2 regions of the Sporofaciens sp. SGI.106 genome follow, and region 2 is predicted to be linked to the other one. Evidence: predicted binding sites of a transcription regulator. Region 2 holds the regulator's gene; the other holds the start of a gene.
What was found. Region 2 encodes Rex, which represses fermentation and respiration genes when NADH is low (regulators of the CRP and FNR family bind a similar motif). Its sites were predicted from a motif close to ATTGTTAANTANTTAACAAT; they were not measured.
Positions count from the first base shown of each region.

Region 1: the regulator Rex is predicted to act here: its motif matches at 1,414-1,433, upstream of ACQRCC_RS12020 (dihydrodipicolinate reductase).

Region 1 is NZ_JBNPMZ010000018.1:3,038-6,467, reverse strand. It holds gene ACQRCC_RS12025 (TIGR02677 family protein) at 1-95, opposite strand, end outside; gene ACQRCC_RS12020 (dihydrodipicolinate reductase) at 289-1,377, opposite strand; gene ACQRCC_RS12015 (MerR family transcriptional regulator) at 1,482-2,315, opposite strand; gene ACQRCC_RS12010 (tocopherol cyclase family protein) at 2,509-3,354, opposite strand.
Region 2 is NZ_JBNPMZ010000001.1:74,219-77,648, forward strand. It holds gene ACQRCC_RS00320 (ABC-F family ATP-binding cassette domain-containing protein) at 1-858, opposite strand, end outside; gene ACQRCC_RS00325 (redox-sensing transcriptional repressor Rex) at 994-1,641, shown strand; gene ACQRCC_RS00330 (NAD(P)H-hydrate dehydratase) at 1,753-3,249, shown strand; gene alr (alanine racemase) at 3,250-3,430, shown strand, end outside.

The DNA.
Region 1 (3,430 bases), on a different contig from region 2:
AAAATACGCATAATACAACGGTATCTGCTGACATTATCTGCATTTAGATATTTTGTTTCTGTTAAAGGCTTGATAATTTTGTCTGAAACCTGCATGAACGTTCTCCTTTATCATACCTGATATATTGAAAAATCTCTTTTATTTTTATAGAATATCACAAACAGACCTTTTTTACCATGCTCCATATGCCATCTACCACCTTATCTAAACTTGTCATAAAATAAAGGCCATTGCCCCATGAATGAATAAAACATCCATGGGGCAACGACCTTCATTTCGTTCAATACTTTATTTTGTCTTTACATACTCATTGATTGGTCTCAACATGTATTCATTATATGGAAACTGATCTGTTGTAACATAACCTGCCGGTGCATCGATCAGCTGCGCAATACGGTTAACCAGTGTTGCACAGGTAAGTTCAACGGTCGCCGGGCGATTGACAATACTTGTTGTATCTGGTTCTCCGTACAATGTCCACTCATTCTTATCATATTCTTCCGGTGCATATACCTTGCCGACACATTCCGTTTCCAGAGTAATTCCTTCTGCCGTCTCTGTCGTTACGATTGCACGCATTCCTGTGGCATCACCGGCTTTGATTGTAGTGCCCAGTGTTTTGGATTCCAGGTCTGTCGGCCATGTACAAGGAACACATTTCTGAGTCTGAGAAGTAATGGTAAGTCCAAGCTTGCTTGCAAGCCATCCATTCTGGTTCCACATATAAGATGGAACGTATTCTCCACTTTCTACCTTTTCCTTAATCTCCTCAGATGACCATTTGTTACAGGTCGCAATCTTCTCTTCAAATTCATCCAGAGAAAGACCTGCTCCATGGCCTTCTGCCAATGCAATTCCATAATCTTCTACATCATACCAGCTACTGCCTACGATCTTCTTTACCTGGAAGGAAGAACCCATCAGATTTGTTACCATGGTTCCCCAGAAGAGATCGCAGTAGCCAACACCGGTAAGTGTACATCCACCTTCTTTTGCAAGAGCATCCAGCTTCTTCGTCAATGCCGGTGAAGAATTCCACGGATACAGCGCTTCTTCACAGGTTGTAATTGCATTTACCCCGTGCTTTGCACAGATAGTAAAGATATCTTCCAACTCCGCCACTGTGCTCCGGGTAGCAATGATACATACATCCGGCTTTAACTCTCCGATGATCCGCTCAGCATCTGCTGCCGGAGAGACGCTTACTCCAACAGTCGGATATCCATTTCCAATAATCTCACTGACATCCTTGCCGAACACTGCCGGATTCATATCGAATGCTGCCAGCAGTTCACATCCTTTTTCCATCGCATAGCGCATAAGCCAGCGACTCATTCTTCCACATCCATACTGTACATACTTAACTTTACGATCCATACTGATACCTCCTATGATAATCCCGTTTTTCGTTTCTTTGTTATATTATTATCATAGTGGTTATTGTTAGTATAAAGTCAATACTATTTTTGTCAAAAGTTCAGTTATAAAATAACCGGAATCTGAATCTTACTGAATATATGCCGCTTTTTTTCTTCCAGAACCGGAAAATCTATAATCGCCTCGCAGAGATAATCTCCGACAATCTGATATCCCATGTCGTCGATATATGTAAGTAATGTTCTTACATTTTCCGCTTCCCGGGAAAAATCGCCGGAACACATACAAACATAGGTCGCAGACGGAACCTTTTCGCAATCTTTTATATCCATGCGCTCATCTACAAACAGAAACACTTCTTTAGAAGTAAGCCGTCCAAGCTTCAGATTCTCCTTACGGATAATCGTTCCGATATTGCAGAATAATGACAGTGGAATGTCATGACTTACAAGATGCTGTTTTAACTGGCGCAACATATACTCATATCCTGCCTCATCCTGTTCAAAAAAGTCCTGTTCACATTCACAGCTGTAGATCTGCCGTTCTGACTGATACTCCAGGAATATCTGTTCGTTCTTCGGCAGTGCTTCGTATCTCTTATAATTATCCAGCACCCGGTTCAGGGAGCTTTTTACTCTGGTCAGCTGCTGAAGACGATCTTCAATATCCTTCGACTGCTTCTCCAGTTTCTGTCGGATCACATCCGCATCATCATTTTCCAGCATATCCTTAATCTGCTTTAATGTCAGTCCGTATCGTTTCATATTCTGAATCAAGTCAATTCTTGCTGACTGCAGGATATGATAATAGCGATAGCCGCTTTCAGGATCCACCTCCTGTGCTTTGAGTAGTCCCTCTCTGTCATACAAGCGTAGAGTCTGCTCAGATATATGATTCAATTGTGCCATCTGTCCGATCGTTAATCTCTGTAAATCCATTGTAAAACCTTATCCTTACTATAATGTTTTCTGCCTGTTTCTTGAACTACATGCTCACCAATTTAGTAGAAATCGTCTCCTCAAACTGAACATCATCAATAGAAGCATTCCCCATACATATAGTATACCACTATATTTCCCCTTATGCATCATAATTGTTATAACGCGGAGCAGTTACATTTCGATTTACAATTCAGGATGGATATTCATATTCAAAAGATGCTTTGTCTGTTTCAAAAGCAAAAACAGGGCTTCCGTTTTTGTAAAAACGGTACAAGGCTCTGCAGGCTGCTCCTTCCCGAATCGTTCTTTCCATATTACCGGCCACCGGGGCTTTCAGGGAACATTTTATTCTTTCCAGCAGACGGACTTCTAATTCCATGTTGCCCTGTACAATTCGAATCTTCCCATTTTGAATCTGTACCACTTTTGCTCCCAGATAAGTAGCCAGTCTATATTCCTTCCCGTAGAACAGAATAGCACCAATAACACCGGTAAAGCAAATTCCCGCCATAGGAATATCCGCCACGGACAGCATCAGCGAACCACCTGGAAAAAAGCATTGCGTCCATGCATATTTCTTTGGAAATGAGCGTCCTTTATCCCCCTCCCAGTAACCTCTTGCATTTTGAAAATGAAAAATCTGATCTTGGATGCACAGTGTTCCATTTACCATATGTCTCATACTCCACACATTGTGGCGACATTCCATAAAGGGAATCATAGCAAACGGTCCCATAACATCATATCGTAACGGAGAAAGCGAACCAAAATCCAGTTTTCCATTTACTGTCAATCCGGGTATTTGTATCTTCAACTGCAAACCATTCTGACCAAATTGGTTTTCCCCAATCCAAAGATTCCTCCCCCGTTTTCGAAACATTTCTATCGGAAATACAGCATTCCAGGCATCATGATCCGTAATCATCTGAATCGAACAGGTGCTTTCCTCTCCACTTTGGTGTACTGCCGGAATCACTGCCAGAGTTTGTGAAGCGGACTGACATTTCATATACCAGCCATAAAACGTACCTTTCATATCTTCTGCCTCCATTGATAAATACTCTTAAGTATTCCCCATGAAAGCTGGATTGATTCATGTTGTCGTTGGACAG
Region 2 (3,430 bases):
AGATTTTTCCCGATTGAAGGAGCGCAGTTTTTCGATGACGGCTTCCTGATGTTTGATTTCCTGCTGCTGGTTTAAATATTCTTTCAGTCTGGCATCCCGGATCATCTGTTTCTTCTGTGCGAAGGCTGTGTAATTTCCGGGGAACATCATGATATTTCCCAGTTCGATTTCAATGACCTTTGTTACGACACGGTCCAGAAAATAACGGTCATGGGATACAATGAGAACGGCGCCCGGGTAATTCAGAAGATAAGTCTCCAGCCATGCAATAGAATTCAGATCCAGGTGGTTGGTAGGCTCGTCCAGAAGAAGGACATCCGGGCGTGTCAGCAATAATTTACCCAGCGCGACACGGGTCTTCTGACCGCCGGAGAGGGTGTCGACCGGTTTCCCAAATTCAGACTCTTCAAATCCCAGTCCTTTCAGTACTCCGGTAATCTCGCTTTCGTAAGCGTATCCATTTTCCCGCTCAAAGGTATCTGTCAGCCGATGATAGGTGGTAAGTCTGTCTTCCAGCTCCTGTCCGGACAGAGATGATAATTCCTCTTCAATAGAGCGGATCTGACGCTCCATCTCGATGACATCTGCCTTGGCAGTTTTTACTTCTTCGTAAATCGTATGACCGGTAGTGACTTCCTGGTGCTGGGACAGATATCCGAGAGTCTTTCCTTTGGCAAGAGTGACAGAACCGTCATCCAGGGAAAGTTCCCCCACGATCATCTTAAGAATCGTGGATTTGCCGGCACCATTGAGACCCACCAGTGCTGCTTTTTCGTGTTCTTCTATATGAAAAGAGCCATGTTTTACAATGACTTCTTCTCCAAAAGCTTTTTTGATGTTATGGCATGATAAAATCATGGCATGACCTCCTAAACCTAGTATTACTCACAATAATTATAACGAAATTTATGCAAAATACAACTAAAAGTTTGACTTTGAGTTGACAATTCTATATAATATTATGAAGAGAAACAAATCGGGAAGGTGAGACTAGTGGAAGAAAGAGAAATTTCTCAGGCTGTAATACGAAGACTTCCAAGATACTATCGCTATTTGGGCGAGTTGCTTGAAAATGGTGTAGAACGTATTTCCTCAAATGAGCTGAGTAAGCAGATGAAGGTGACGGCATCCCAGATTCGACAGGATCTGAATAATTTTGGTGGATTTGGACAACAGGGATACGGATATAATGTAAAATATTTATACACGGAGATCGGGAAAATCCTGGGGCTTGAGAAGAACCATAATATGATTATTATCGGAGCCGGTAACCTGGGACAGGCTCTGGCAAATTATGCGGCATTTGAAAAGAGAGGATTTGTTCTGAAAGGGATATTTGATGTAAATCCTACCCTTGCAGGTGTGTCCATTCGTGGTGTTCCGATTCGAATGATGAGTGAATTGAGAGAGTTTATAGGCAAAAATGATATTGAGATTGCCGCACTTACTATACCGAAGGCAAAAGCGATTGACGTTGCAAATGAACTGGTAGAGCATGGAGTCAGAGCAATCTGGAACTTTGCTCATACAGATTTGAATCTGCCGGAACATGTCATTGTTGAAAATGTTCATCTGTCAGAGAGTCTGATGAGGTTATCCTATAATATCAGCCGATATAACGAGGAGCATAAAACAGAATAGAGTGAGTCTTGAAACGAAAGTGGGACGTGTAATGTCGGTCTGTGCTGTGCAGGCTTTCTTTACACGTCTTTTGCGTATAGTCAGGCTGAAAATAAGAGGAGGAAAAGAGATATGATATATTTACCGGATGGAAATCAGATGAAGGAGGCGGACCGCCACACCATCTGTGATCTTGGGATTCCATCTCTGGAACTGATGGAGCATGCAGCAAGAGCCTGTGTGGAAGTTATGGAAGATCGAAAAACAGATCTGTCAGATGTGTGCATTGTGTGTGGCTCCGGCAATAATGGTGGAGATGGATTTGCGATTGCAAGGATGCTGCTGGAGAAAGGATATTCTGTTAAGGCGGTTCTGGCGGGACGCATGGAGAGCAGGACCCCGGAGACAGTGTATCAGATGGATTTGTTTGAAAAAGCAGGAGGAACAGTCAGTGAATGGAAATCCGGAAAATATAGTGTCATAGTAGACGCCTTATTTGGCGTAGGATTGAATAGAGATATAGAGGGAAGATATGGCGAGTTGATTGAAGAGATGAATCAGGCAGAGGCAGTCAGGTTTGCCGTGGATGTGCCGTCGGGAATCAGTGCGGCAGACGGAAGAATACTGGGGCATGCATTTCATGCAGATGTGACAGTAACCTTTCAGAGGGGAAAACTGGGGCTCTATATGGATCCGGGACGGCAGATGGCCGGTGAGGTAATCGTAACGGATATCGGTATCAATACAGAATGCCTGGATGAGGATATTCATACAGTCTGTGCCCTGGAGGAGAAGGATATTAAGAAAATGATGCCGGAGCGCAGGGAAGATTCCCATAAAGGAACCTATGGAAGATTGCTTGTGATTGCAGGCAGTAAGGGGATGGCGGGAGCAGCCTGGCTGAATGCATATGCGGCATATATGACAGGCGCCGGACTGGTGCAGATCTACACGGCAGAAGAAAATCGAATGATTCTTCAGCAGCTCCTTCCGGAAGCAATTATAACGACTTATGATTTGTTCGATGAGAGAGAGTTAATTTCCCTGCTCCGATGGGCAGATACAGTTGTCATCGGTTCCGGAATCGGGACGACAGATCTGGCGAAAAAGCTTCTGCGCACTACCCTGGAGTATGTGGCTGTTCCATGTGTGATTGATGCGGATGGACTGAATCTACTGGCAGAAAATCCAAAATATATGAAAGATCTGAGGGAAAACCAATTTGTATTTACTCCACATATGAAAGAAATGTCCAGGATTTTAAAGAAACCGGTATCGGAACTCAGGGAGAATAAAAGAGAAATGTTGGAGGAGTTTGTGAAAAACTATCCGGTCACCTGTGTGCTGAAGGATGCCCGAACTCTCACGGCATGTGAGGGAAGGCACACGGCTTTGAACCTCTCAGGTAATGCTGCCATGGCAAAGGCAGGCTCGGGAGATGTTCTTGCCGGCATTATCGGAGGACTCCTTTCACAGGGCACAGATGTTTATGAGGCAGGTGTCCTGGGCGCATATCTCCATGGATTGGCCGGGGATGCGGCCAGAAAGCAAAAAGGGGCATACAGCGTGCTGGCGCGGGATCTGGCGGAGAATCTGGCAGTAGTTTTGAGAAAATTGGAGGAGGATTAAATGAAGAAATATAGCAGAGTTTGTGCAAGAGTGAATCTGGATGCCATAGAATATAATATGGAAATGATGAGGCGAAACCTGCATCCGGATACGAAGATGATCGCAGTAGTGAAAACGGATGCTTATGGACACGGTGCTGTTCAGGTTGGAAGAATACTGGAACCCAGGGATTATGTCTGGG